4 regions of the Micromonospora sp. LZ37 genome follow, and region 2 is predicted to be linked to each of the others. Evidence: riboswitches for the same ligand, from Rfam matches in the RefSeq annotation. Region 2 holds a riboswitch; each other region holds the start of a gene.

Region 1 (7,225 bases), on a different contig from region 2:
GGCACGGGTGAACCGGGACACCAGCCAGGTGGCCACCAGGATGCCGATCGGCTTGCCCACGACCAGGCCGACCACGATGCCGATCGCGACCCGGTCGCTCAGCGAGGTGACCAGACCGGAGAGACCGCCGACGGTGACGCCGGCGGAGAGGAACGCGAAGATCGGTACGGCGAACCCGGCGGAGATCGGCCGGAACAGGTGCTCGAAGTGCTCGGCCAGGCCGGGGCCGGCGGCCGGGCCACCGGCGTCCGCGCTGCGGATCACCGGGACGGTGAAGGCCAGCAGCACTCCCGCCACGGTGGCGTGCACCCCGGACTCGTGCACCAGCGTCCAGGTCACCGCCGCCAGCGGCAGCAGCAGCCACCACGAGTGGACCCGGCGCTGCACCAGCAGGGCGAAGATCACCAGCGGCACCAGCGCGCCCAGCAACGGGGCCACCGAGAGGTCGGCGGTGTAGAAGACGGCGATGATGACGATCGCCATCAGATCGTCGACGACGGCGAGGGTGAGCAGGAAGGTGCGCAGCGCCGACGGGAGGCACCGGCCGACCACGGCGAGCACGGCGAGGGCGAACGCGATGTCGGTGGCGGTGGGGATGGCCCAGCCCCTGCCGGCGCCGGGGCCCGCGCCGGCGGTGATCAGGTAGTACAGCACGGCGGGTACGACCACCCCGCCCGCGGCGGCGGCGACCGGCACGGCGGCGCGGCGCGGATCGCGCAGGTCACCGGCGACGAACTCCCGCTTGAGTTCGAGCCCGGCGACGAAGAAGAAGATGGCGAGCAGGCCGTCGGCCGCCCAGGTGGCGAGGCTGAGGTCGAGGTGCAGCGCGGACGGGCCGACCGTGAGGTCGCGCACCCACCGGTAGCCCTCCGCCCAGGGCGAATTCGACCAGATCAACGCAAGCAGCGCCCCGATGAGGAGCAGCGCGCCGCCCACGGTCTCCTTCCGGAGGATGGCGGAGATGCGGCTGGTCTCGCCCCACGAGTGTCGGGCGAACAGGCTGGTACGGCGCCGGGTGGCGTCGGTCACGGAAACTCCTCGTCGGCAGGGGTCGCGTCATCCATCGCCGACCAGACTTCCCGGCACACCTCGGCCAACCCTATCCGCCACCGCGGCGGACACATCGACCGTCGCGACGACCCGCGCTCGTGGTCGGGCGCGGTGACTCCCCTGGTACCCGGCGGCCGCCCGGCGAACCATGCCGGAACCTGGTCCATCCCCCGACCGGGGGCGGCGGCTTACCCGGGGGCGAGTCGGGTATGCCCCCGCGTGGGCCAGTGGTGGGTGCTCCTCGTGGTGGTGGTCTGGCTGGCGACCGGGCTGCTGACCGCGGCCGTCTTCGTCACCCGAGGCGGGCACCGCAACCTGCTCTGGTACCTGGTCGGGGGGCTGCTCGGGCCGATCTTCGTACCCATCGCTCTGGAACGTGGCCGGGCGGGCATTCGGCGGGTCGAGGTGCGGTCCCGGCCGCCCGCGCCGACCGGGACGGGGTTGCGGGTCCTCGTCGGCCTGGACGGCTCCCCGGACTCCGACCGGGCCCTGCGCGCCGTGGTGCGCACGCTGAGCGGCACCGCCAGCGAGCTGGTGCTCGTCGCGGTGACCAGCCCGGACCTGGTCGACGCCGAGGCGACCGACGAGGAACGGCGGGCCCGCCGGATGCTCGACGAGCGGGCGGACGGACTGCCGGCGGAGTTGCCGCGGCCGAGCATCGAGGTGGTCGTCGGTCATCCCGCGGACGGGCTGCTGGCGGTGGCCGACTCCCGCGACGTTGACCTGCTTGTCGTGGGTCGGGGCGGTCACGGGCTCGGGGAGCGACTGCTGGGCAGCGTCGCGGAGGACCTGGCACACCGTTCTCCCCGCGCCGTGCTGCTCGGCAGTCTGCCCGACCGGGCGGCGTCGTCTCCGCCTCGGGAGGGGTGAACGGGCGCGCGACGGGCACCCGGCGGCGAGGCGTTGCCGGGCCGGCGCGGAAGCGTCAGCGCCCGGCCGCGGGCGGCGGCCGGGCGCTGACGTGTTCGGGTGTCACCTGCCCGTCCGGTCCCCTGCGGGGCCGGACGGGACGGGATCAGAGGGCGAGCTTCTGACCCGGGAAGATCAGGCCCGGGTCGGCCCCGACGATCCCCCTGTTGCGCTCGTACAGCGCGCGCCAGCCACCGGTCAGGTCCCGGGCGTCGGCGATCTTCGCCAGGGTGTCGCCCGGCTTGACGACGTGGACCTTGCCCGTGCCGGCCGGTGCGCTGCGCCGCTGGCTGCGGCTGCTGGGCTGTTCCCCACGCGAGGAGCGCTCCTTGGTGGCGGCTCGCGTGGCGCGCCGCTCCGACTTCTGCGACTTCTCCGAGGCGGCGTAGCTCCGGGTCGAGCCGCCCTTCTTGCCGCAGGTCGGCCAGGCGCCGATGCCCTGGCCGTCGAGCACCTTCTCGGCGATGGCGATCTGCTCGCCACGGCTGGCCAGGTCGGCGCGGGCGGCGTACTTCTTGCCGCCGTAGCCGGCCCAGGTGCTCTGCGAGAACTGCAGGCCACCGTAGTAGCCGTTCCCGGTGTTGATGTGCCAGTTGCCGCTGGACTCGCACTGGGCGATCGCGTCCCAGTTGACGCCGGCGGCGCTGGCCGGGGAGGCCGGGGCGAGGATGGCCGCGACCCCGGTGACCGCGCCGACGGCGAGCGTGCCGACGGCGATGCGGCGCGAGCTGACCCGTCGGTGACGGGCGGTGTATTCAGTTGCCATGTGGATTCCTCCACGCCGACGAGGTGAGCTGTCGGGTTCGGGCCGAGGAGCCCGGCCGCCGCTGGCGGCTTCACCCCGAGGTGACGTGCACCGAGGAACTAGTGGGTCCCCCGCTCCATGCCTGGTGACAGGGTCGCGCGGCCAGCGGCATGGATTAGGCGTTACCGACCGTGGTGTCCGCGATCGCGGACCAGAACGACGTTAGGGAGAGTTTCGGCCGATTGCCCACTTCTTGTGAAGTTCTTCACCCGGTCAGGCGAAGGGCCCCCGCGCCGGGCTGCGGACCGTGCGGGCGTGTCGACAATGCCCCGCCGTAGCGGCCGGGGATGAGCGACGTCACCGGGTCCCCGAACCGACCGAGGTGGCAGCGGGTGTCAGGATGGGTAGGAACGCCGGCAGGGTCGACCGGCCCGGGAACTGGAGGGCCGAATGGGGTTCGGTCACAGGTGAGCGCGCCTACGGGGGACCTGTTCGCCGCCGGTGGCGACACCGGGCGGTTGATGGCTCGCCTCGACTGGTCCGGCACCCCCCTGGGGGCCGTCGACGGCTGGTCGCAGAGCCTGCGCGCGGCGGTGCGGATGGTGCTGTCGTCCCGGTACCCGATGCTGCTGCTCTGGGGTGACCGCTTCACCCAGCTCTACAACGACGCGTACTCGGCGCTGATCGGGGACAAGCATCCCGCCGCGCTCGGCGACGACGTCCGGATCACCCTCGCCGAGGGCTGGGACGTGCTGCGGCCCCTCATCGAGGAGGCGATGGCGACCGGCGTGGCGAGCTGGGTTCCCGCCCTGCGGCTGCTGCTCGACCGGGCCGGCTACCGCGAGGAGGCGTACTTCAGCGTCTCCCACGCGCCCGCGCGTGACGACGACGGCCGCACCGTGGGCATCCTCACCGTGTGCAGCGAGGTCACCGAGCAGGTGGTCGGCGAGCGCCGGCTGCGCCTGCTGCGGGACCTGTCCGTGCACGGCGGCGGGCAGACCGTCGACACGGGGGCCACCTGCGCCGGTCTGGTGGAGGCGATCGCCGGGCATCCGCTCGACGTCCCGTTCGCGGCGATCTACCTGCGCGAGGACGGCCGGCTGCGGCGGGTCGCGCACGCCGGCGCGGCCGTGGTCGGCGCCACGCTTCCCGCCGTGGTCGAGGCCGCCGGCGACACCGGCGGGTGGGGGCTGCCGGCCGCCGCGTCGGGTACGACCACCGAGGTCACCGACGTCGCCACGCGGATGCCGCTGCCGGCCGGGGCGTTCGACGATCCGGTCCGGGTGGCGCTGGCCCTGCCGCTGCCCTCGGCCGAGTTGGACCAGCCACTCGGGGTGCTGCTGGTCGGGGTGAGCCCCAGCCGCGGCCTCGACGAGGCTTACCGGTCGTTCTTCCAGCTGCTCGCCCAGCAGGTCTCCTTGGCGGTACGCAACGCCCGGGCGTACGAGGAGGAGCGGCGGCGGGCCGAGGCGCTGGCCGAGCTCGACCGGGTCAAGACCACCTTCTTCACCAACGTCAGCCACGAGTTCCGCACGCCGCTGACGCTGATGCTCGGTCCGCTCGGTGACGCCCTCGCCGACACCGACGAGCCGCTGCCGCCCGCGCAGCGCGAGCGGATCGACCTCGCCCGGCGTAACGCCGGCCGGTTGCTCACCCTGGTCAACAGCCTGCTGACCTTCTCCACCCTGGAGGCGGGGCAGGCCCGGGCCGTCGCCCGCGAGGTCGACCTGGCCGCCGTCACCGGGGAGTTCGCCAGTGTCTTCCGGGCGGCCGTGGAGCGGGCCGGGCTGCGGTTGGTGGTGCAGTGCCCGCCGCTGCCCCGCCCGGTCGCGGTCGACCCGGCGCTCTGGGAGCAGATCGTCACGAACCTGCTGTCCAACGCGTTGAAGTACACCTTCGTCGGGCGGATCCGGGTGGCGTTGGAGCACGACGAGCGCGAGGTCCGGTTCACCGTCTCCGACACCGGTATCGGGATTTCCGAGGAAGACCTGCCCCGGCTCTTCGAACGCTTCCACCGGGTGCACGGGGCCCGCTCCCGCAGCCACGAGGGCACCGGCATCGGGTTGGCGCTGGTCCGCGAGCTGACCCGGTTGCAGGGCGGCGAGGTGCGGGTGGCCAGCGCCACCGGCGTCGGTACGACCTTCACCGTCGCCCTGCCCTGGACGGCGCTCACCGCGCCGGCCACCCCGCCCGCCGGGCCCGAACCGGCCGGGCTCGGCGAGGTCGCGCAGGTCGCCGCCCAGGCGGCGTTCGGTTGGCTCGCCGGATCCACGGACGGGCCGGCCCCGGCCGAGCTCGACGGGTCGGCGGCGGGGGCACCGAGCGGTGCGGCGCGGTCGACGCCGGCCGGCGAACCCGTCCCGCCCGGTGCCGGCCCGGCGGGCGACGAGCCGCGCGAGGCGCGGATCCTGGTGGCCGACGACAACAGCGACATGCGCGGCTACCTGGCTCGGCTGCTGGCCGCACAGGGCTGGCGGGTACGGACGGTCGGTGACGGTCGCCAGGCCCTCGACGAGATCCGCCGGAACCCGCCGGATCTGCTGCTCACCGACGTGATGATGCCCGGGCTGGACGGCTTCGAGCTGGTCCGCGCGCTGCGCCGCGAGGAGGCCACCCAGGCACTGCCGGTGGTGGTGCTGTCGGCCCGGGCCGGCGGTGAGGCCAGCGTCGAGGGGTTGGACCTGGGCGCCGACGACTACGTGGTGAAACCGTTCACCGCCGCGGATCTGGTGGCCCGGGTCCGCGTCCTCCTGCGCCGGGCCGGGCTGCGCACCCACCCCGACGAGCCGGCCACCGGACCGCCGACCGGGGAGTCCGCGCCGTCGGCCCTGCCGACCGGTCCGGGAAGCACCGGCGGGGGCGCGGTGGCCGCCCCACCCCGGCCGACGAACGGCACCGTCCGGCCGAGGAGCGCGGCCCCGGAGGACGGCCCCCCGCCCGCGCCCGCGGAGCCACCCAGCCGTCCGTCCGCGGTACCCGATGTCGACCTCGGCTGGACGTACCTGTCGGATCCCACCGCGGCGCAGGCCATGCGCCGCGACCTGCGGGTGGTCCTCGACCACCCGCAGGTCGACCCGGACGTGGTGCAGGACCTCCTGGTGGCCGCGTCGGAGGCGGTCAACAACGCGGTGGAGCACGCCCAGCGACCGAGCCGCCCGGAGGTGCGGGTCCGGCTGGAGGTCGACGCCGGCACCGTCCGGATCTCCGTGCGGGACTTCGGGACGTGGCGCGACCGGCGGCCGGCGATGGACCGGGGACGCGGCGCGATGTTGATGGACGCGTACGCGCAGGTGCGGATGTCCTCCACCGACGAGGGCACCACCGTGGTGATCGAGCGGCGGTTGACCGACCCGGTCGGCGGCCCGCCGGTCGACTGACCGACGGGCCGCCGGGCCGATGGCCTAGAGGGTCCTAGCCAGTCGCTCGGCCAGCACCCGGGCGAACCGGGCCGGGTCGGCCAGGTCGCCGCCCTCGGCGAGCAGCGCCATGCCGTACAGCAGCTCCGCCGTCTCGGTGAGGGCCGGCTCGTCGTCGCCGCGCTCGTGGGCGGCGCGCAGGCCGGTGACCAGCGGGTGGGTCGGGTTGAGTTCGAGGATCCGCTTGACCGGCGGCACCTGCTGGCCCATCGCCCGGTACATCTTCTCCAGCGTCGGGGTGATGTCGTGCGCGTCGCCGACGACGCAGGCCGGCGAGGTGGTCAGCCGGGAGGAGAGGCGGACCTCCTTGACGGTGTCGGCGAGCGCGCCGCCGAGGAAGGCGAGCAGGTCGGCGTACTCCTTGGCCTGCCGCTCCCGCTCCTGCCCGGCGTCGGAGCCCTCCGTCGCGGCGTCGAGGTCCACCTGGCCCTTGGCGATCGAGCGCAGCGGCCGGCCGTCGAACTGGCCGACCCGCTCCACCCACACCTCGTCGACGGGGTCGGTGAGCAGCAGCACCTCGTAGCCCCGGGCCCGGAACGCCTCCATGTGCGGCGAGTTCTCCAGCGTCGCCCGGGTCTCACCGGTGGCGTAGTAGATCTCGCTCTGGCCGTCCTTCATCCGCTCCACGTAGTCGCGCAGCGTGGTGAGTTCGGCGGCGTCGTGGGTGGAGGCGACGGAGACGACGTCGAGGATCGCCTCGGCGTTGTCCGGGTCCTCGATCAGCCCTTCCTTGACCACCCGGCCGAACTCCGACCAGAAGGTGCGGTACCGCTCGGCCTGCGCGGTGCGCATCTCCTTGAGCGTGGCGAGCACCTTGCGGACCAGCCGGCGGCGCACGACCTGGATCTGGCGGTCCTGCTGGAGGATCTCCCGGGAGATGTTCAACGACAGGTCGTGGGCGTCCACCACGCCCTTGACGAAACGCAGGTAGTTCGGCATGAGCGCCGCGCAGTCGTCCATCACGAAGACCCGCTTGACGTACAGCTGGACGCCGCGCCGGGCGTCGGCCATGAACAGGTCGAAGGGGGCGTGCGAGGGGATGAAGAGCAGCGCCTCGTACTCGAAGACGCCCTCACCGCGCATGTGGATGGTCTCCAGCGGGTCG
Region 2 (7,225 bases):
TGGAGCGGGCGGTCCGCGACGCCGTGCCGGACGGCCCGGACGAGCTGCGCCTGCTCTACCGGGGGCAGCTGCTGCGGTTGGAGCGGCGGGAGCTGGACGGCATCCGGGACCGGACGCTGTCCCGGGGCGGCCGCCGCAACGAGGTGCGCCGGGTCGCCTTCGACGGGGTGTTCGGAGCGCTCTGGACCCAGGCCCGGCGGCTGAACATCGGCCGGCTGCCCGAGCAGCGCGCCTTCGAGGACGAGATCGTCGACCGGCCGGAGTTCCGGGAGTTCCTCAAGGCGTGGTGGCCGCGGCTGCACCCGCGACACGTGCTGGACTGGCTGGCCCGGCCGGAGCGGCTGCGCCGGTACGCCGGCGGGATCCTCTCCCGGGCGGAGATCGCGCTGCTGGACGGGGCGTACCGGACGCTGGGCACCGAGGGGCTGACGGTGGCCGACATCGCCCTGCTGGACGAGCTGGACGCGCTGCTGGGCAAGCCGATGAAGCCGGCGAGGCAGAAGCGGGACCCGTTCCAGCTGGCCGGCGGGGTACGCGAGCTGAGCACCTTCGCCGACCGGCAACGCGCGGCCCGGGCCGCGGCGCGGGAGCGCCCGGAGGACTACCGGGACTTCGCGCACGTGGTGGTCGACGAGGCGCAGGACGTCTCGCCGATGCAGTGGCGCATGATCGGCCGGCGGGGGCGGCTGGCGTCGTGGACGGTGGTCGGCGACCCGGCGCAGACGGCGTGGACGGGTGACCCGGAGGAGTTGAACCGGGCCCGGGACCAGGCGCTGGGGCGGCGTCGGCGGCACCGGTTCAGCCTCACCACCAACTACCGCAACTCGGCGGAGATCTTCGCGGTGGCGGCGGCGGAGATCCGCCGGCTGCACCCGGATCTGGAGCTGCCGACCGCGGTCCGCTCGACCGGCGTGGACCCGGTGCGGCGGACGGTTCCGGCGGCCGGGCTGCCGGCGGCGACCGTCGAGGCGGTGGACGCGCTGCTCGCGGAGGTGGAGGGCACGGTCGGGGTGATCACGCCCGTGCCACGCCGGGACGAGGTGGCCGGCTGGCTGGGCGACCGCGGCTCCCGGCTCCAGGTGGTGACCAGCCTCCAGGCCAAGGGCATGGAGTACGACGGCGTCGTGCTGGTCCGTCCGGGCGAGATCCGGGCCGATCCGGGGTCGGGGGTACGGACGCTCTACGTGGCGCTCTCCCGGGCCACCCAGCGGCTCACCACGATCGACGTCGCCGGCTGACCGGCGGCGGTTCAGGGCTTACTTGCACACATTGCGATGTGAGCATAGATTGGTCCGAGGCCCTGGCGGCGACGGAAGGTGTGGGCGTGGGCGCAGGTCATGACCACCACCACGGGTCGGTCGCGAACGCCGCGCACCGCCACCGGGGCCGACTCTGGGCGGCCTTCGCGCTGCTCGCCGCCCTCATGGTGGTCGAGGCGGTCGCCGCGTTCGGCACCGGCTCGCTGGCCCTGCTCTCCGACGCCGGGCACATGTTCACCGACGTGCTCGGCATCGGCATGGCCCTGGCCGCGATCACCGCGACCCGGCGGGCCGACCGCGACCCGCAACGCACCTTCGGGCTCTACCGGCTGGAGGTGCTCGCCGCGCTGGCCAACGCGGTGCTGCTCAGCGGCGTCGCGATCTACGTGCTGGTCGAGGCGGTCCGCCGGTTCGGCGACCCGCACGAGGTGCTCACCGGCCCGATGCTGGCCGTCGCGGTGCTCGGCCTGCTGGCCAACGTGGCCGCGTTCGCCCTGCTGCGCGCGGGGGCCCGGGAGAGCATCAACCTGCGCGGGGCGTACCTGGAGGTGATCGGGGACCTGCTCGGCTCGCTCGGCGTGATCGGGGCCGCGCTGCTGATCGGCGGCACCGGCTGGTGGTGGGTGGACCCGGCGGTGGCGGTGGCGATCGGCCTGTTCATCCTCCCCCGCACCTGGCGGCTCGGGCGGGCGGCGGTGCGCATCCTCGTGCAGGCCGCCCCGGAACACCTCCAGGTGACCGCCGTGCACGACCGGCTGGCCGCCGTCCCCGGCGTGGCCGAGGTGCACGACCTGCACGTCTGGACCCTGACCTCCGGCATGGACGTCGCCTCCGCGCACCTCACCATGACCCCCGGCGCCGAGGTGGGCACGGTGCTCGCCGCCGCCCGCAGCGCCCTGCACGAGGACTTCCGGATCGACCACGCCACCCTGCAGATCGAGCCCGGCGCCGCGCCCGGCGCGTGCGGCCCGTCGCACTGGTAGTGCGCCCGCGCCGGAAAAATTGGGCGTTGAATGCCGGATTACGCCACCTTTAACAGCAATCTCAGCAGTACCGTGAGTCACGAAGCGGGCGGGTGTCACACCCGTACCGGTAGGCTCGGCCCCGGCCTCCGCCCGGCGGCGCCCAAACGGTGCCGGCGGTGGCCGTCGCCTAATCGCCCGCAGGGGCGAGCCGGGGAACCACGTTCCTGGGGTGTATCCGCGTCAGCGGTAGGGATCTTCCGTCCCGAACCCGTCAGCTAACCCGGTCGGCGGCTGACGGAAGGGATGTGCATGCACGTACGAAAGACCACCGCGCGGCTCGTGGCCGCGGTCGTCGCGACGCTCGCGCTCGGCGTGTCGTCCGCGCCGATCGCCTCGCCGGCCACCGCCGCACCGACCACCCGGCTCGCCGCCCCCGGCGACGACGAGGGCGGCACCCCCGCGCTCCGCGCCCAACTCGAGACGGCCAGCAAGGGCTGGCTCGACGCCAAGGCGGCGCTGGAGCGCTCGACCAAGCGCCAGCAGGAGCTCAACAGCCAGCTCAAGACCGTCGAGGCGGAGTTGGGCGTGCGCAGCGGCAAGGTCGGCGAGATCGCCGGCGTGGCGTACCGCACGGGCCGACTCGGGCCGATGTCCGCGCTGCTCAACAGCTCCAGCCCGGAGGGCTTCCTGGACCGCGCCGCGGCGCTGGAGACGGTCGCCACCAACGAGGACCGGGAACTTCGCGACCTGCTGCGCACCCGCGACGAGGCCAACCGCACCCGCGCCGAGCTGGACAAGGAGATCGTCGAGCAGCGCAAGCAGATCACGGTGATGGCCAAGCGCAAGCAGCAGGCCGAACGGGCCCTCGCCGTGGCCGCCGCCGACAAGCCCGCCGCCACCAGCGGCGGTGGCTCCGCCCGGGGCACCTCCACCTCGAACGCCAAGGCGGCGCCGCGCAACCCGGACGGCTCCTGGCCGTCCGAGTCGTGCAGCGTCAACGACCCCACCCCCGCCAACGGCTGCATCACCCCGCGCACGCACAACGCGCTCAAGCAGGCCCAGGCCGCCGGCTACACCCGGTACGTCTCCTGCTACCGCCCCAGCGGCTCCGGTGAGCACCCGAAGGGCCGGGCGTGCGACTTCGCCGCCCAGAAGAACGGCTTCGGCGGGGACGCCACCGGCGGCGACCGGACGTACGGCAACAACCTGGCGGCGTACTTCATCCGCAACGCCGACCGCCTCGGTGTCCTGTACGTGATCTGGTACCGCCAGATCTGGCTACCCAGCAGCGGCTGGAAGTCCTACAGCGGCGCGAACGGCGACCCCTCCAGCGACCACACCAACCACGTACACCTCTCCATGTACTGATCCCGGCCCCCGGTGTGGATCATGCAGCCGTGGTGCGGTGCGAAAGCCCCGGAGCGGGGCGGGACGCCCACCACACCTGCATGATCCACCCGGGGCGGTGGGGCCAGGTCAGGGGGTCTCGGGGGTCAGGGCGGGGCCCAGGCGGGTGGCCAGGGCGAGGTGGGCGGCGCGGGCCTGGCGGAAGGCGTAGCCGAAGAGGGGGGCCGGGGCGGCGAGGGTGATCTCCACGTCGATCCGGAGCAGGCCGGACTCCTCCCGCAGCCGGGTGTGGTTGCGGACCGTCGTGCCGGGCTGCTGGCGGGCGACCGTGACGATCTCGTCGTCGGTGACGACCAGGACGTCCGCCTGGTAGGTGACCGGGAAACGCAGCGGGCCCAGCTCCAACCGGTCGGTGATGGCGTAGCTGGCCCGGGCGCCGGGGCGGGCCGGCAGTTGGCGCACCCGGACGATCAACGGATGCAACTCCCCCTGGCGGGCGGGGTCGCTCAGCAGCGCCACCGCGTCCGCGCGCGAGCAGCGTGCCTGGACCGTGTAGCTGAACGTTTCCCGCCGGACCACCGCGCCTCCACACCCTCGTCGGTCGCCCGATCGTCCCAGTACGGGGAGGGACTGGCAACGGGGACCCGCCGCGGGGCCGGGACACCACCCGCACGGCGTACGTCGCGGTGGTGGGGCGAGGTCGACCCACGGCAGGTGAGGCGGCGCGGGTCAGGCGCCGGGAAGGACCTCCGGGGCCGCGTGGCCGGCGAAATAGGGCTCGGGGGCACCGAAGAGGCCGAGCAGCCCGGTGACCCAGAGCTGGCGGTGCACGAAGCGGCTCGGCTCGGTGACCACCAGCTTGACGCCGCTGACCTCGGCGGTCTGGAACCCGGCCACCATGGCGCTGATGCCGACCGAGTCGATGAAGGTGACGAGCCGCATGTTGAGCTCGATCCGGGACGGCAGCCCCTTGGCGAGCACCTCGGCGATCGCCTCCCGCACCTCGTACGCGGTGTCGACGTCAATCTCACCCCGCGGGGCGATCTCGATGACACCACCCGGCATGACCGACTTCACGATCGACAGGCTCACGCGAGCACCTCCACTCGCCCGTCCACGGGCGCCTCATCAGTACGCGGGCCGCGACCGAGAGTATTCCCCCAACGGCCTCGGTCGCCACCCCTCGGGATGAGCAATTCGCGGATCCGGACCGACCGGGCCACCCTGTTCGGCATCGTTCCTGGTTCCGTCCGCTCCGGTGAGCGACCGGTCCGGGCCGCTCCAACCGTCCCAGGGTACCGGGCGCCGTCCACCCGATTCCCGATCCGGTTCGGTGCGGGCGAGTCCCCTGCCGCCCGGCGCGGGCCGCGGCCGGGGTTGCCCCGGCCACCTAGCCTCGGCGGCAGAAGCGTCACCACGACGAAGGGACGTTCGATGATCAGGAAACTGCTCGGCCTGGCCGGTGTCGGCGCGCTGCTCGCCCTCGTGCTGGCCTGCGGCTTCGGCGGCGGGGGCGGGGACGACGACGATGACGACGACGATTTCGCCCGCGCGACCGCGGTGGTCGTGGTCCGCTGAGGGCACGGCGTGAGTTTGCGGCGCGGCCCGGCTGGGCACTGGCGAGTGTGAGCGGACCATGACGCGCGCCGCAGAGACGTCGAAGTCCGAAGTGGCCGCAGGCTTCGGCACCCCGAGGAGGTAACCACGATGTTCGGCAGCAACCTGCTGGAGCGCCGCAGCAAGCCGGAGCGGATCGCGGACCAGGCATGGCAGCACCTCGTGTCGGCGGTCGGCTCGGCCGGCGACAGCGTCCGGGACGCCGCGAAGTCGGTCCGGGGCGGCGGCCCCGGCCTCGGCGACGCCGGCGACCTGGTCGGCTCGGCGGCCGACGAGGCCCGGCGCCGGGCGACGCTGGCCTTCGACGCGCTGGCCGGACGCCGACCGGCCCTGCCCTGGACCCTGCTGATCAGCGCCGCGCTGGTCGGCGCCGCGTTCGGCTGGGCCGCCGGCACCGCCGCGCGGGCCGCCGGCAGCCGCGACGGCCGGGCCGTCGACGACATCGAGTTCGTCGACGTGGATCGGCCCAACTCCCCGGTCGGCCTGGACGGCTGACGCTCCACCGCACAGGACACGCCCCGGCCGACGGACCAGTCGGCCGGGGCGTGTCGCGTCCCACGCCCCGGCATCTCTTTCGCGACGCGGCTCAGTCGAGGTGGAAGACGATCCCGTCGCCGACCACCGTGCGCCGGATCCCCAATCCGTCCACCGGCCGGTCCGCCGCGCCCCGCCAGCGGGTGTCCGCGGCGTAGCCGGGCAGCAGCACCACCGTGCGCACCCCCACCGCGCGCAGGTACCCGACCGAGCCGACGTCCGGGAAGGTGGCGCTCGCCGCCCTGATCCGCTCCTGCGACTCGGGAGTGAACGAGGCGAGACCGTTGACCACCCGGGGGAACCCGTCGGTCGACCAGAGCATCACGTGGAACTCGCGGGTCCCCTCGCTGGGCAGCACCAGGGCCGGGCCGGTCAGCCCGCGCAGGGCCACCGGCTGCGCCGGCACCGGCACGTGCGGGGTGCGGTTGACCCCCTCCAGCAGCACCAACGCCACCGGCAGCACCAGCACCAGCCGGGTCGCCCGCCCCCACCGCCCGACCGGCCCCGCCGCCGGCTCCCGGACGGTCAGCGCCCCGGCGGCGAGGACGCCGAGCAGCAGCGTGGTCCAGAGCACCAGCCGGCCCGGGGTGCGGATGCCGTCCCAGCCCGGCGCGTACCGCACCAGCGTCAGGTAGCCCGGGTCGCCGTCACCGCCCAGCGTCGTGCCGGCCGCCAGGGCCACGCTGACCAGCACCCCGGCGGCGAGCGCGATCCGGTGCCGGACCCGCCAGGCGGAGAAGACCAGGCCGGCCAGCGCCAGGCCGATCAGCACCACGCCGGGGAGCAGCGTCATCTCACCCGGGAAGCCGAGCGCCGCCCGGGCCGTACCGTGCCGCTCACCCCAGAGCCAGGACTGCGGCGGGGCGGTCAGGAAGCCGATCGGCGGCGGAGAGAACATCGCGATCTGGGCGACCGTCCGCCGCCCGGCCGGATGGCGGGCCACCACCTCGAAGTAGGGCGCCGCCATCAGCAGGGTCACCCCGACGAAGCCGACGACGCCCGCCAGGTCGGCCAGGAGCAGGCCGCGCGGGACCGCCGGCCGGGCGCGGCGCCGCCACCAACGCCAGCCGAACCCGGCCACCACGGCGAGGCAGAGCAGACCCAGCACGTACGCGAAGGGCAGGCCGATGCCGAAGCCGAGGGTGACCTGCCAGGCGGCGACCGCCCAGCCGCCGGCCGCCCAGCCCGGCCGCACCCGGTCCGGCCGGTGGCCGTGCCGCAGCGACCAGCCGTGCCCCCGGGCGAGCATGGCCAGGGCGAGGGCGATCCCACCGACGCAGAGCACGTGCAGGTGCCCGGCCTGGGCCAGCTTCCAGGGCGCGTACGCGAAGGACGCCCCCGCCACCGCCGAGCCGGCCCGCCCGGCCCCCAGCTGCCGGCTCAGCGCGTACGCGCCGACGAACGCCAGCGCGTGCACCAGCACGTAGAGCAGGTTGTAGCGGATCACCGCCGCGACCGGCCCCTCCCCCACCATCGCGAACGGGGCGAAGCCGAGCAGGGTGT
Region 3 (7,225 bases), on a different contig from region 2:
GGCGACGTCCCGCAGCCGGGCGGTGGGGTTGCGCGCGATGGCGAGCAGCACGTGCGCGTGGTTGGTGAGGAAGGTCCAGTGCCGGGTGCTCCCGTTCCCGCCTGCTGTCGTCGCCATGCCCGCCATCGTATGGCCCGCCGTGCGGATTTTCGGCCCTGCCCTGGTCAGGGGGTGGCCGGCCCGGCCCGACGCGGCCGGCCAAAGCATGAAATCTGTATCACGTGATTCTTGACGTATCTTCGGGTGCGTGTGACGGTGGGCGGCGAGGCCGCCTCCGTCGCCGGCCGGTTGACCGACCCGACCACGGACCGAGGTGAGGGAATGGCCCCGACCACTCCGACCCAGGCGCTCGCCGAGCTGCACGCCGGCAACCGGCGGTTCGTCACCGGCACGCCGCGCCACCCCAACCAGGACGCCGGCCACCGGGCCGCCGTCGCCGACGGGCAGAACCCCTTCGCGGTGATCGTCGGCTGCTCCGACTCCCGCCTCGCCGCCGAGATCATCTTCGACCGGGGACTGGGCGACCTCTTCGTGGTCCGCACCGCCGGGCACACCGTCGGCCCCGAGGTGCTCGGCAGCGTCGAGTACGGCGTCACCGTGCTCGGCACCCCGCTGGTGGTGGTGCTTGGCCACGACTCCTGTGGAGCCGTGCAGGCCGCCCGGGACGCCGCCCGGACCGGCACGCCGCCGACCGGGCACCTCCGGGCCGTGGTGGACGCGGTCGGGCCGAGCCTGCGCCGGGCGGCCGAGGAGGGCGTGGACGACGTCGACGGCATCGTCGACATCCACATCGCCCACACCGTGGAGGCCATGCTCGGCTCCTCCGCCGCCCTCGCCGCCGAGGTGGCCGCCGGGCGGTGCGCGGTGGTCGGGATGTCGTACCGGCTCGCCGCCGGTGAGGTCCGGACGGTGGCGGCGGTCCCCGCCGCCGCTGCCGCCGTCGTCCCGCCGCCGGCCCAGGGCGGGCGCCCGGCCGTGGTCGCCGGCTGATCCGGCCCGAACGACGAGGGCCGCCCCGCACGCGGCGGGACGGCCCTCGGACTGCGCGGTGTCGCTAGAGCATCGACATGTGCACGTGGTCGGTGTGGTCCGACGGGCCGCTGTACGACTTCCACCCGGTCGCCGGGAACCAGATCTGCCGGTTCCAGATGACGTAGTAGATGCCGAGCCGGTCCGCGTTGCGGATCAGGAACGCGGCGAGGTCGTTGCCGTACCGGCGGGTGTCGTTGTTGTACCAGGGGGAGAAGCCGCTGTTCTGCAACGACCAGTCGCAGGCCTTGCCCTTCGGGTGCTCCCACGGCCCGCCCGGCCGGTAGCAGCCGACGAAGCGCTTGAAACCGGCCCGCCGGACCTCCTTGTACGCGTGCAGCGTGCGGGGGGTGATCAGGCCGGAGGTGGTGGGGTCGTCCTCGGTACGTCCCTCGGGGCGCCAGCCGCCGTCCGCCGTCCGGCCCGGCGCGATCCGGGCCACCGGGGATTCGGCCGACACCAGGCCGCCGGTGAAGCCCTTGCCGCCGACGAGCGCGAGGGCCTTCTCCGCCTCCCGGCTCTCCCGGGCCATGTCGTTGGTGAGCTTCTGCTGCTGGCGCACCTCGCCGTCGAGCGCCAGCTTGGCCCGTTCGGCGCGGGTCTTGGCGGAGGTGACCTCGCTCAGCTTCTGCGCGTTGACCATGTTCAGCTCGTCCAGCGCGGAGGCCCGCTTGAGGAACGTGTCCGGCGCCTTGCTGTCCAGCAGGATCGCCGCCGCGCCGATCCGCCCGGTGCGGTAGGACTGCGCGGCGATCTGGCTGACCTGGGGCCGCAGCGCCTCCAGATCCTCCTCGGCGCGGCGGATCTCCAGCGCGAGTTCCCGCTGGAGCTTCTTGGACTTCTCCAGCTGCGACTTCGCCTTGCTGTACTCGCGGTTGCGCAGCTCGATGACGTCGGTGAGCAGTTCGGGCTCTTCGTCCTCCTCGTGCCCGGAGGGGGTGGGCGTCGAGGGGGCGGCGATCGCCGGGGCCGGCCCGGTGAGGATGGCCAGAGCGGTGAGCACGGCCACCGCCGGTGTCAACCAGCGGCGCAGGGGTGCCGTCACAGTGTTCCCTTCCGTCGACCGCCGACCGGGTTAGCTGACGGGTTCGGGACGGAAGTGGTCCCTACCGCTCGCGCGGATTCACCCCATGTACCTGGTTCCCCGGCTCGCCGTGCGGCGATTGGGCGGCGGCACCGCAGGCGCCGCTGCGCGCCTTCGGCGGTGACCGGCAGCGAGGTTACCCGAGAGGAGTACCGGGGATCTACGTCCAGAACCCGACTAAAAGCGTTATTTCGCAATAACGGTGCGTGACCAGTGACGCGGTCGACAACCGCCGCACCGGCGGCGGTCACGCTGAGGAGTGTCACCATGCGGTGTCCGTGTTCCTTTCCGGGTCGGGCCACCCCGCGGGGGTCGGGGTGGACGGTGGGCCGTGACGTGGGGCGCTGAGCGCCTCCAGTGCCGCGTCCCGGTCGGCCGGCGGCCGGGGGGTGGGCGTCGGGCGGTCGGCCGGCGGCGCGTCGCCGGCCGGGCCGCGACCGGCGGTGGTGACCAGCGCGGCCAGCCCGGTGGTCAGGGGTACGGCGGCCACCAGGCCGAGGGTCGCCACCGCGCTCCGGACGATCTCCTGGGCCAGGAACTCGCTGGTGAGGATCTCGCCGATCGCCCGGCTGTCGGCGGTCAGCAGGAGCAGCAGCGGCAGCGAGGCGCCCGCGTACGCCAGCACGATGGTGTTGACCGTGGACGCGATGTGCGCCCGCCCGACCCGGGTGGCGGCCCGGTAGAGCTGCAACCGGGACAGGCTCGGATTGGCGTGGGCGAGTTCGGTGACGGTGGCCGCCTGGGTGACGGTGACGTCGTCCAGCACGCCGAGCGAGCCGATGATGATCCCGGCGAGCAGCAGGCCGTGCAGGTCGACGTCGCGTTGGTACAGCGACAGCGTGGTGGCCTCCTCGCTGCCGAAGCCGGTCAGGTGGGTGGCGGCGGTGGCCAGGCTGCCGAGGAGACCGGTCAGCACCAGACTGCCGAGGGTGCCGAGCACCGCCACCGACGTCTGCGCGGTGATCCCGTGGGTCAGGTACAGCACCACGAACATGATCAGGGCGGCGCCGGTGATCGCGATCAGCAGCGGTGAGCCGCCCGCCGAGATGCCGGGCACCACGAAGGTGAGCAGGATGGCGAAGCTCGCGCCCAGCCCGGCCAGCGCCGCCAGGCCACGCCAGCGTCCGAAGGCCACGATCGCCGCCGCGAAGAGGGCGACCAGCCAGACGAGCGGCTTGCCGCGCTGGTGCTCGGCGATGTTGTAGCTGCTGGACGTGGGGTCCGCCGGGTCGGTGAGCTTGACCAGCACGATCTCGTCGTCCACCGCCACCGTCGGGGCGCCCGGGCCGGACGGCACCGGCGTCTGGACCTCCCGGCCGGTGTCCGGGCCCTGCTCCACCCGGACGGTCACCGTGCCGCACGGGCCGTCGGCCGCCCCGGGTGTGCCCTCCGGCAGTTCCGGCGTCGGTGGGCAGGGCTCGGTCAGCACCCGGGTCACCGTGCCGTGGTAACGCGGCACGTCACCCCCGCTGTTCGCCTCCCGGCCGTCCCGGGGCCAGAGCACCAGCGCGGCGAGCACGGTCACGACGAAGAGCGGGACCACCGTCGCGACGAGGAGCCGTCGCACTCCTGGTGGAGTGGACGGAGCGGGACGGGTGTGGTCGGCGCCCATTGCGGTTCTCCCAACGATCCAGAGTGGGGTACGGGTCAGCCGGCCGGCGGGTTCACCGGCGGGACACGCCGACCGGAAGACTGCCCCCGGGGTCACCCCGGGCGAGCGCCACCGTCACGCACGGCGAGCAGACGCCTCGGCGGCGTCGCGGCGCCGCGAGGGACGACCACGGTCCCGCCCACCGCGTCCGGCCCCGGCGCGGTACGCGGGGCGGTGTCGGCTCGGTGCGGACGGTCATCGCCGGAGAATGGTAGCGAGAGACCAGGTCCGCCCGCCCGGCTCGCCGCCCGCGCCCGGCTCCGACAGCGCAGGGCGAGCCGGTGGTCACGAAGTGTGGCGGCATCCGTGGCGTACGGGGCCGGCGCGGACCGGCCGGGTTAGCGTGGTGGCGTGCGGACGGCGAGCGCGGTTCCGACCGGGTGGTGGCCCCGACTCCTGCTGCTCGCCGGCACCCTGCTCGGCCTGGCCACCATGCACACGATCGGTCACGGCGCGCACGTCGGCCCCGGTCATCCGATCGGATCCGGCGTCGCCGGTACGCGGCCCGGCCCCCTCCACCACGACGAGCCCGCCCGGGCCGCCGCGGCTCGTCCGGATGGACACGGCGCCGCCGCCCCGGAGCCGGCCGCCGTGACCCGCAACCACGCCGTCGTGCCGGCCGCCGCGACCCGTAACCACGCCGTCGTGCCGGCCGCCGTGACCCGGGACCACGCCGCGCTGCCCGTCACGCCGACGGACGGGGGACCGACGCTCTGGAGCGTCTGCCTGGCGGTGCTCGGCGCGTTCGGGACGGCCGTGCTGCTGGCGCTGCGCCGGCGGCGGGTCACCCGGTCCGCGACCGCATCCGGTCGACCGGTCCGGCCGTCGTCCGGGTCACGGGGGCCGCCCCGGCGCCCGGTCGGGCTCCGCCTCGCCACGGTGTCGGTGCTGCGCAGATAGGACGGCCCGGCGCGGTTTCCGCCGCGCCTGCCGGTCCGCTGCTCGTCCACCGCACACCGAAAGGTCTGATCGTGTCCACTCGTACCCTCGCGCGCCGTGCCGCCCTGGCCGGTGCCACCCTCACCGCCGCTCTCGCCCTGGCCGCCTGCGGCGGCGGCCACTCGGCCGGCTCCGGCCACGACATGCCGGGCACGGGCGCCCCGGCCGGCGCCAGCGCGGGCGCCCCGGCCTCCGCCAGCCCGGGCGCGTCCGCCTCCTTCGGCGACGCGGACGTGATGTTCGCCCAGATGATGATCCCGCACCACCAGCAGGCGGTGCGGATGTCCGAGCTGGCGGAGAGCCGGGCCGGCGACGCCGAGGTCAGGAAGCTGGCGGCGCAGATCAAGGCCGCCCAGGCGCCGGAGATCGCCACCATGACCGGCTGGCTCGCCGCCTGGGGTCGGCCCGTCCCGTCGGGCGGCCCGTCCGGTGGGCATCTGCCGGGGATGGACCACGGCATGCCGGGCATGATGTCGGAGGCCGACATGGCGAAGCTCGCGGCAGCCTCTGGCAAGGAGTTCGACCGGCAGTTCCTGACCATGATGATCGCCCATCACGAGGGCGCGATCACCATGGCGAAGCAGGAGATCGCCGGCGGCGCCAACGCCGACGCCAAGGCCATGGGGCAGCAGATCGTCACCGCTCAGCAGAGCGAGATCGACACCATGAGGAAGATCCTCGGGCGGCTCTGAGCGGCCCGGGGCCCGCACCACGTCGGTCGGGGGTGTCGGGTCTGCCCGGCACCCCCGCTCGGCTCAGCGGCGCGGAGGCCGGCCCGGCCGCCGGTGCGGACGGGTCAGCCGCGCTTCATCAGGCGGCCGACGGCGGCCATCATCTCGTCGGCCATCTCGTCGGCGCGACCCTCGGCCGCACCCTCGTGCATGCAGTGCCGGGCGTGGCCGTCGAGCAGGCCGAGGGCGACCTTGTCCAGGGCGGCCTGGATCGCCGAGATCTGGGTGAGCACGTCGATGCAGTACCGGTCGTCGTCGACCATCTTCTCCACGCCACGGACCTGGCCCTCGACACGGCGCAGCCGCGCGAGCAGCTGGTCCTTGCTGGCGGTGTAGCCCCGGATCGGGGTGCTCGGTGTGGTCATGACGGCAAGGATAGCGTACCCCTGGGGGGTATGCTACGGTCCCAGGGCGACCTACCCCAGGGGGGTATAGGATGGACGGGAGAGGAGAACTGCCATGGTCACCACCACGTACCAGGTGCAGGGCATGACCTGCGGGCACTGCGTCAACTCGGTGAGCACCGAGGTGAGCGCGATCGAGGGCGTCCGCGACGTCCAGGTGGACCTGGCCACCGGTCGGGTCACCGTCACCAGCGAAGGCCCGTTGGACACCGGATCCGTGCGCGCCGCGGTCGACGAGGCCGGCTACGACCTCGTCGAGGCGTGACGGGTCACCCACCCGGAAACCGAGGTAGCACCATGAACACGGCGACGAAGCTGAGCGGTTTCGCCCTCGGCCTCGCGGCGGTGTTCGGCGCGTCGTACGGGGTCGGCCACCTGGCCGACCCCGTCACCCCCGCCGCCGAGACCCGCCACGACTCCACCGGTACCGACCACGGCGCCACCGACGACGGGCACGGCAGCGCCGCCGACGCGGCCACCCACCTGCCCGGCGGGCTGCTCGTCTCCGACCGCGGCTACACGATGGAACCGGTGGACGCGCCCGCCGGGCAGTTCGCCTTCCGGATCAGCGGCCCCGACGGCGCGCCGGTGACCCGCTACGACGTGGCACACGACAAGCGGATGCACCTGATTGTCGCCCGGCGCGACCTCTCCGGCTTCCGCCACGTCCACCCCGAGCTGGACGCCGACGGCACCTGGCGGGTCGAGTCGCCGCTGGGCGGGCCCGGCCTCTGGCGCGCCTTCGCCGACTTCACCCCCACCGGCGGGCAGCCGCTCACCCTCGGCGTGGACGTGGCCGTCCCCGGCCGGCTCGACCCCCGGCCGCTGCCGGCGCCGGCCACCAGCACCACGGTCGACGGCTACACGGTCACCCTCACCGGCACGCCCGAACCGGGACGCACCAGCCGGCTGACCCTGACCGTCGGCCGGGACGGGAAGCCGGTCACCGACCTCCAGCCCTACCTCGGGGCGTACGGGCACCTGGTGGCGCTGCGCCAGGGCGACCTGGCGTACCTGCACGTGCACCCGGAGGGCACGCCCGGCGACGGGCGGACCCCGGCCGGGCCGGCGGTGACCTTCGCCGCCGAGGTGCCCTCGGCCGGCGCCTACCGGCTCTACCTGGACTTCCGGCACGGCGGGGCGGTGCACACGGCGGAGTTCACCGTCGTCGCCGGCACCCCCGGGCCAACCACCGGGGCGGCCCCGGCGGCCCCGACGGTCGCCCCGGCCGCCCCCACCCCGACCGGCGACGCCGGACACGGCGCGCCCGGTCACGGGCACAACTGACAGGAGGTGCCGCGATGACATCGACCACCGAGTCCCTGCCGGTCGCCCCGAACCGGATCGAACTCGCGATCGGCGGCATGACCTGCGCGTCCTGCGCCGC
Region 4 (7,225 bases), on a different contig from region 2:
CCGTACACCTCGCAGAACCCGACCTCGGCTCGGCAGCTGGCGCGGCTGACCGACCTGCTGGCTGCGGAGAAGGCGCGGACCGGGCGGCCGCACCTGTGGGGCGCGGCGGCGAGCCGTGAGCTCAGCCTGACCGAGTGCGTCAACCGGTCCGACGCGCTGATCTCCGACGTCTCCGGGGTCATCTCCGACTACCTGTACTCGGGCAAGCCGTACGCGGTGACCGACATGGGCGTCGACGGCGACGACTTCGTGGCCCGGTTCCCCCTCGCCGGCTCCGGTTACGTGCTGCGGCGGGACATGGCCGACGTGGACGAGGTGCTGGACCGGCTGCTGGTCACCGATCCGCTGGCCTCGGCCCGGTGGGAGACCCGCCGCCGCTACCTGGGCGACTTCCCGGCCGACGCCTACGCCGACGGCTTCCTCGACGCCGCGCGGTGGGAGCTGGACCGGGGCTGGAACCCGCCCGCGCCGCGCGCCTCGGAGGCCGTCGCACCCGCGGACGCCCCCGCCTGACCGACACCGCTCCCCCGCCCCGCACCGGCCTCGGCAGGTGCGGGGCGGAGCTGTCTCCCGGGACCGGCGACGGGGCACGGGAACGGGCCGCGCGGCGGTCCGGCACGGCGAAACTTCTTTACAAGTTCTCACCATTGTAAATATTTATCTTCATCAGCATACTGGCTGCCGGACGCGCGATCGACCGGCGGCGGCACCGCCACCGGCGCCCGCGCGCCGGCGACGCGGCGCGCCCCGACGCCGCTCGCCTCCCTCCGTCCCCCGGGAGTGCGCCATGCATCCAACAGTCCGCCGGGCCGTCAGCTGGCTCGGCGCGGCGTCCCTCGCCGTCCTCGCCGTGCTCGCCGCACCGGTCGCGGCCCACGCGGCCACCCCCAACTGGCCGACGCTGGGCACCGGCACCAGCGGCGCCAACGTCGCCACCGCCCAGTTCCTGCTCCGCCACCACGGCCGGACCCTCACCGTCGACGGCTGGTACAGCTCCGGCACCGCGACGGCGGTCAGCTCCTTCCAGTCCGCCAACGGGCTGGCCGCCGACGGCGTGGTCGGACCGCTGACCTGGGCGAAGCTGGTGGTCACCCTGGACCCCGGCGCGAACAGCAACGCCGTGCGGGCCCTGCAGACCTCGCTCAACAAGTACGGCTACGGCCTCACCGTCGACGGCGTCTGGGGCGGCTCCACCACCACCGCGGTGACCAACTTCAAGACCGGCCGCGGGCTCACCGGCGGGAGCACGGTCGGCGCCACCACCTGGCAGTGGCTGGTCGGCGCCGGCGGGGGCGGGGGCGGCGGCAACTACGCCCCGGTCATCGACCGCTCGGTGCTGCCTCGCAGCGAGTACGACGACCCGCACCACGACTACCCCGCGATCGACCTGCCCACGGTCACCGGCGTCACCACGTACGCGATCACCGCCGGCACGGTCGGCCACGCCGGGGGCGGCTGCGGCACCGGCATCGGCATCACCGCCGACGACGGCGCGTACTACCTGTTCTGCCACCTGTCGTCGCGCTCGGTCGCCGCCGGAGCCCGGGTCTCCGCCGGCCAGGTGATCGGCTACACCGGCGCCACCGGCAACGTCACCGGCCCACACCTGCACATCGAGATCCGGGTCAACGGCGTCAACCGCTGCCCGCAGCGGCTGCTGCTGGCGATCTACGACGGCGCCACCGTGCCGGCCCCGGCGTCGCTGCCCACCACCGGCTGCGCCTACTGACCGTCCGGCCCATCCGCAGGCGGCGGACGGCCGGGCCGGAGCCCGACCGTCCGCCGCGCTCACAGGTACGGGTCGAGCAGCCCCAGCACCGCCGCCGGGTCCTCCACGTGCGCGTTGTGACCGAGGCCGGGCAGCGTCACCACCGGCGCCCCGTACGCGGCGAGCTGGGTCTCGCTGACCATCGGGTCGTGCTCGCCCCGGGCCAGCACCACGGGCACGTCGGTTGCCGCCAGCAGGGCCGCCAGGTCCGGGGCGCCGACGGCGAACGCGGCCGGGTCCATGGCGAGTCGCCAGCGGCCGTCCTCGACGCGCAGGCCGGCGTCGACGACCGGGTGGTCCGGGGCGAAGAGCCCGGTGAGGCCGGCGACCTTCAGGTAGCGCCGCGCCGCCTCGTCCCGGCCGGCGAACCAGGTCACCGGGCGCTGCGCCAGCTCGCCCGACTTCACCAGCTCGGCCGGCGACCAGACCGCCTTGATGCCGAGGCCGACCACGGCGTCGACCGGCAGCCCGGCGTCGCGGGCGGCGAGGGCCAGGGCGACCACGCCGCCGAGGGAGTGCCCGAGGATCACCAACCGGTCGCCGGGGCGGGAGCCGTCCGCGGCCGGCCCGAGCCCCTCGGCGACCCGGCCGGCGAGCCCGGCGAAGGAGTAGCCGGACAGCGGCGGGGAGAAGCCGTGCCCGGCCAGGTCCGGTGCCAGCCAGCGCCCCGGCCAACGGTGCTCGAGCAGCGGCGCCCAGGGCAGCCAGACGTCGCCGGTGGCGCCCATCCCGTGCAGCAGCAGGAGGTGCCGGGTACCCGTGTGGTCGGTCATGGGGCGCAGTCTCCCACCGTCGGCGCCGGCACCGCGAGACCCACGGACGGCGACGGGCGCCGGCCCCCCCCGAGGGGAGCCGGCGCCCGTTCGCGTACGAGGTGGATCAGGCGGAGTAGCCGCGGGTGGCGATCCAGTTCGCCAGCTCGATCGTGCTCATCCAGTACTGCGGCAGGCTCGGGTCCGCCGAGTCGGCGATCTGGACGGTCCGGCCGTCGTTCTTGTAGCCGACCACGGCGACGTAGTGCCCACCCGGGAAGGAGTGCCAGCCCCCGGCGGTGTCGGTGGCGCTGCCGGCCACGTTGACCACCACGCCGCGCTTGTCGGTGATCGCCTCGACCACGTCGGCCTGGAGCTGGTCGATCTGCTTCCGGCTCGGGGTGCTGTCGAACAGCCGGGTCCGGTACGGGTCGCCCTTGACCATCCGGTTGAGCACCCGGGTGGTGTCGCGGACCGAGTTGGTGCCCACCTCGGTGGTGCCGAGCGGGCCGGCCAGCTCGTCCTGGGTGCTCTCCACGCCGGCCGCGCTGAGCGCGTTGCGCACCGCCGCCGGACCGCAGTTGTAGTAGGTGGTCTGGGCCTGGTAGTCGTACGAGAGGACCTTGGTCGACGGCGGCTTCGGTGCCGCCCTGCGGGTCAGGTCCGGGTCCGGCTTGCCCCTGGTGCGCTCGCCGGAGTTGTGGTCGGTCATGGGGGCGGCGAGGCGGGCCTGGCCGCGGGTGGCGACCTCGTTGAGGCGCGGTGCCGACTCGGCCACGGCGGCCGAGGCCTGCTGCGGCGCCGGAACGTGCCGTTCGTTGCCGGCCAGGGCGACGGTCCCCGTGGCGAACACGAGGGCCGCGGCCGAACCGACGACGACCTGGTACGGCCGCTCGGTGACCAGTCGGCGCAGCTGCCGCTTCAGGTGGTACGGGAACAACCGGGAAGTGGGATCGTGCTGCACGAAGTGGAGCTCCTTCCGACACCGCCGACCGGGTTAGCTGACGGATTCGGGCGGGAAGAACGCCCTACCACGGGCCGTGGCCCGCGGATTCACCCCACAACACAAATTGGGTCCCCGGTTCGTGGTCACCCACGATTGAGCGGGTCGGCGCGGCGTCGCCTTATGCGATCGGAAACCGCACCGGACGGGGGCGACACTACTGGCCGGGCGCCGACCTCGCCAAGCGCTCTCACCTGCTCAAACATGACCGGGCCCACAAATTTCCCGTGCATTGCGGCACTGACGTCACTCAATGGGACGTGAGGCTTTGGCTGTTCCTTTCGGGCAACAACCGGACAGCTCGGCGACAATCGCCAGGCACCGTCGCGACGGCTGTCACCACCCGTGGCCGGATGACCGATTCCCCATTGAAGTGACGCAGCTCACCGGGATTTGGTAACGATTCCGTCGCGTTCCGGCCGGTCAACCCACCCGAGCCGGACGCCAGCGGGCCGCAGGCGCGGTCCGCGCCGCCACGGCCACCGCCCGGGGCGCGGGGACCCGGCCCGGCCGCAGCCGCTGCGCCGCCGCGTACGCCTCGGCCGCCAGCGACCGGGCCGCCTCGGCGGCCAGCTCGGCGTCCCGCCACGCCGTCCGCTCCCGCTCGGCGGCCGAGGTGTACGCGTCCCGCCGGCCGTCCCGTACCGCGCGGGCGAGCAGCACCTCCTGCTCCACCGGGTGCCGGCGGGGATCCCAGCCGTCCCGGTGGGCGAAGACGTCCCGCAGCCGCTCCACCGGCAACTCGCCCCGCCAGTGCGCCGCCACCGCGGCCTGGTGCAGCCAGCGCTCCCGGCCGGCGTACTCGGCGGGGGTACGGGGGGTGCGCGGGGTGGGCAGCGCCGCGGCGCCGGCGAAGCGGCGGGCCGCCGTCTCCGCCTCGTCGTAAGCCGCCCAGGCCCGGTCGACCTCTTCGTGGGCGGCCTCCCACGCCGCCCGCCGGCGCTGCGCGGTACGGGCCGCCCGGGCGGCGGCGACCGCCACCTCCTCGGCGTACCGGCGCAGGTCGGCCAGCTCGACGGCCGGGGACGGCTCGGCGGGCGTCGCCTCGTCGACGGGGCGGTCCCGCTCGGGGCGGGCCACCAGGACGGTGAGCACGGTGAGGGCGAGCACCAGCAGGGCGGACCAGATGGCGGCGGCGGTGGGGACCTCGGTCAGGAACTCGTGGAGCACGGTGTTCATGAGCGGCACCTCCCGGGAGCGGGATGCGGAAGAGGGATCCGGCACGGGCCGGACGGGCGCGCGCGGCACAGGCGGCGGCGGGCCTTCGTCAGGCGGGTGCGGCGGTGAGGTTCGACGAGACGGTGGTCGCGGGACGCCCCCGCGCGGCGGTCAGCCGGCCGGCGGCGCGCGGGGCCCGGTGACGGTCGGGGCGAGCCCCGTGAACGTCGCTGCCGCGGCGACGAGCGCGCCGGCGGGGCGGGCGGAGCCGTCCGCGACAGCCGGCCGGGCCGGCCGGCCGACCGGGTCGTGCGCGTCGGCGCCGTACCCGGCGGTGTCCCGGCCGGCCGCGGCGTACCCGGTGAGGTCGCCGGCGACGGTGTCGGCGCGGCCGGTCGGCGCGGCGCCGGCGGCGCGTCGGCCGGCGACCGCCGCCGAGGCGGCGGGAGCGGTGACGGCGGGAAAGAACTGCGACGGCGCGGCGGTCACCGCCAGCGGCGCGGTGCTCGGCAGCTCCACCGCGCCGCTCGGCGCGGAGCCGCCGAGCGAGAGGGCGACCGCCACGGCGACGCCGGTCAGCAGGCGGGAACTCCAGCGCGCCACCCACCACAGGGGACTGGTGAGCGCGACCGGGAGCACAGGGCCACGCTACCGCCGACGGCGGGCGGACCGCAGCGTGGCCGGGCGTGTCGCCGCGCCCGGCCGGTCCACCGTGGTCCGATCCGCCGCGCCGCCCGGAGCGGTCCCCGCCCGGCGGTCGACGCGGGCGGTCCCGGCGGGCCGGTACGGCCGGTTCAGCGGGTGGCGGTCCCGACCGACGGCCGCGCGTCGTCGTGGGCGTCGGCCGGCGACCCGGGTGCCACCGGGGGCGTCGACGGGCGGCCCGCGCCGGCGCGGCGGCGGGGGCTGAGGCGGCGCATCATCGGCGTCTCCACCCAACGGTGCAGCAGGGCGGCCAGCGCCAGGTTCACCGCCAGGAAGCCGACCACGACCAGCGGGCCCCACCAGCCGGGCAGCCCGACCCCGAGCTGCCCGGCCAGCCGGAGCACCGTCACCATCACCAGCACGTGCACCAGGTAGAAGGCGAACGAGACCTCGCCGAGCCAGACCAGCGTGCGGTGCCGCCACGGCGACGGGCGGCCGTGCACGTCCGCGCCGGCCGCGGCGGTGATGACCAGGATGTACGCCGCCGACAGGATCGCCGCCCAGAGCTCGGCGCGGATCCACTGCGCGGCGACCACCCAGGTCACCACGAAGATCAGGCTGGCCAGGGGCAGGCCCGGCCCGCGCCACCGGCCGCGCCGCATCAGCTCGGCGGCGGCCACGCCCAGCCAGAACTCGGTGGAGCGGACCACCGGGAAGATCTGGTTGAACCACCAGGTGCTCCCCTCAGGCAGCAGCGACTGGCCGGGCCAGAGGGCCACGATGAGCAGCGGCACCGCGACCACCACCGCCCAGAGGACGCCGGCGCGGGCCCGCCGGATAGCGGGCAGCACCAGCGGCAGGCAGAGGTAGAAGAACAGCTCGCAGGAGAGCGACCAGCTCACCGAGTTGATGCTGTAGAAGTAGCCGGGCGTGGGGTCCCACGCCTGGACCAGCAGCAGGCTCTCCAGCGCCGCGCGCGGCACCACCGGGTCGGCGAACCACCACATCACCAGCAGCGCCGCGGCCCAGGTCAGCACGTGGTTCGGGTAGATCTTCGCCAGCCGCCGCCGCCAGAAGTCCCGACGGCGGTCGGTGTCCCGGGCCGACCAGACCAGCACGAATCCACTGAGGATGAAGAAGAACTGCACCCCGGACAGGCCCAGCGTGAAGGTCCAGTTCAGGACGGCCTTGACGTCCGGTTGGCCGACGATCCCCATCGTGCCGGCGTGATAGCCGAAGACCAGCATCGCGGCGACCCAGCGCAGGCCGGTCAGCGACGGCAGCCGGCGCGTCCGCGCGGCGGTGGTCTCCGGTGCGCTCGTCATGCCGGGCACCCGACCGTCGCCACGCTGACCCGCACGTACCTCTCCTCCCGGCCGGGACGCCGGTGCCCTCCGGCAGCGGCACCGGTCGGTCCCGCCGCCGGGCACCCTACCGGCTGCCCCGGCCGCCGCGTCCCGGCCGGGGCGTGGCGGGTGACATGCGCGTGTGCGGACGGCATCGGTTGTCCTAATATTCCGGGGCCCCGGTCGAGTCGTGCCCGGTCCGGGCGCGCAGCGGGCGTCGCCCCGGCACGGACGAACGAGGGATGGAGCGGACATGCACCAGCGGATCCTGATGCGAGCGAAGAAGGGCCCGTTCGACGTCCGTTCCCCGGAGGAGGCCTTCGAAGGGGACTGGATCGGGGTCAACAACGGCAACCTGGTCTTCAGCCACGCCGCGCACAAGCTGCTCAGCACCGCGACCGCGGAGATCACCCCGACCGAGTTCAAGGTCAACCCGCGGGACGCCGACGAGATCAACGAGCGGTACGACGTCTACGTCATCCCGCTCGCCAACGCCTTCCGGCGCAGCTACGCCCACCGCATCGAGCTGATGACGCGGCTGGTCGAGCGGCTG

The links. Region 2 has a riboswitch for cyclic di-AMP ahead of AC5L3Z_RS23265 (coiled-coil domain-containing protein). Riboswitches for the same ligand answer to the same signal wherever they lie in the genome.
Region 1: another riboswitch for cyclic di-AMP. It lies ahead of AC5L3Z_RS17225 (LysM peptidoglycan-binding domain-containing protein); the one in region 2 lies ahead of AC5L3Z_RS23265 (coiled-coil domain-containing protein).
Region 3: another riboswitch for cyclic di-AMP. It lies ahead of AC5L3Z_RS21730 (coiled-coil domain-containing protein); the one in region 2 lies ahead of AC5L3Z_RS23265 (coiled-coil domain-containing protein).
Region 4: another riboswitch for cyclic di-AMP. It lies ahead of AC5L3Z_RS24985 (C39 family peptidase); the one in region 2 lies ahead of AC5L3Z_RS23265 (coiled-coil domain-containing protein).

The regions. Positions count from the first base shown of each region.
Region 1 is NZ_JCADBL010000007.1:286,802-294,026, reverse strand. It holds gene nhaA (Na+/H+ antiporter NhaA) at 1-1,029, opposite strand, end outside; gene AC5L3Z_RS17230 (universal stress protein) at 1,270-1,920, shown strand; gene AC5L3Z_RS17225 (LysM peptidoglycan-binding domain-containing protein) at 2,066-2,725, opposite strand; cyclic di-AMP (ydaO/yuaA leader) riboswitch at 2,724-2,896, opposite strand; gene AC5L3Z_RS17220 (ATP-binding protein) at 3,172-6,081, shown strand; gene htpG (molecular chaperone HtpG) at 6,106-7,225, opposite strand, start outside.
Region 2 is NZ_JCADBL010000012.1:108,250-115,474, forward strand. It holds gene AC5L3Z_RS23255 (HelD family protein) at 1-1,238, shown strand, start outside; gene AC5L3Z_RS23260 (cation diffusion facilitator family transporter) at 1,325-2,242, shown strand; cyclic di-AMP (ydaO/yuaA leader) riboswitch at 2,399-2,529, shown strand; gene AC5L3Z_RS23265 (coiled-coil domain-containing protein) at 2,534-3,592, shown strand; gene AC5L3Z_RS23270 (SRPBCC family protein) at 3,701-4,150, opposite strand; gene AC5L3Z_RS23275 (STAS domain-containing protein) at 4,301-4,663, opposite strand; gene AC5L3Z_RS23280 (hypothetical protein) at 5,006-5,149, shown strand; gene AC5L3Z_RS23285 (hypothetical protein) at 5,279-5,683, shown strand; gene AC5L3Z_RS23290 (hypothetical protein) at 5,775-7,225, opposite strand, start outside.
Region 3 is NZ_JCADBL010000011.1:32,578-39,802, reverse strand. It holds gene AC5L3Z_RS21740 (helix-turn-helix transcriptional regulator) at 1-126, opposite strand, end outside; gene AC5L3Z_RS21735 (carbonic anhydrase) at 322-990, shown strand; gene AC5L3Z_RS21730 (coiled-coil domain-containing protein) at 1,055-2,074, opposite strand; cyclic di-AMP (ydaO/yuaA leader) riboswitch at 2,079-2,209, opposite strand; gene AC5L3Z_RS21725 (YibE/F family protein) at 2,376-3,725, opposite strand; gene AC5L3Z_RS21720 (hypothetical protein) at 4,116-4,664, shown strand; gene AC5L3Z_RS21715 (DUF305 domain-containing protein) at 4,736-5,395, shown strand; gene AC5L3Z_RS21710 (metal-sensitive transcriptional regulator) at 5,500-5,799, opposite strand; gene AC5L3Z_RS21705 (heavy-metal-associated domain-containing protein) at 5,894-6,103, shown strand; gene AC5L3Z_RS21700 (DUF8832 domain-containing protein) at 6,136-7,125, shown strand; gene AC5L3Z_RS21695 (heavy metal translocating P-type ATPase) at 7,140-7,225, shown strand, end outside.
Region 4 is NZ_JCADBL010000014.1:26,408-33,632, reverse strand. It holds gene AC5L3Z_RS25000 (CDP-glycerol glycerophosphotransferase family protein) at 1-513, shown strand, start outside; gene AC5L3Z_RS24995 (peptidoglycan-binding protein) at 788-1,729, shown strand; gene AC5L3Z_RS24990 (alpha/beta fold hydrolase) at 1,789-2,541, opposite strand; gene AC5L3Z_RS24985 (C39 family peptidase) at 2,648-3,484, opposite strand; cyclic di-AMP (ydaO/yuaA leader) riboswitch at 3,492-3,636, opposite strand; gene AC5L3Z_RS24980 (hypothetical protein) at 3,947-4,702, opposite strand; gene AC5L3Z_RS24975 (hypothetical protein) at 4,853-5,320, opposite strand; gene AC5L3Z_RS24970 (acyltransferase family protein) at 5,476-6,651, opposite strand; gene AC5L3Z_RS24965 (polysaccharide pyruvyl transferase family protein) at 6,926-7,225, shown strand, end outside.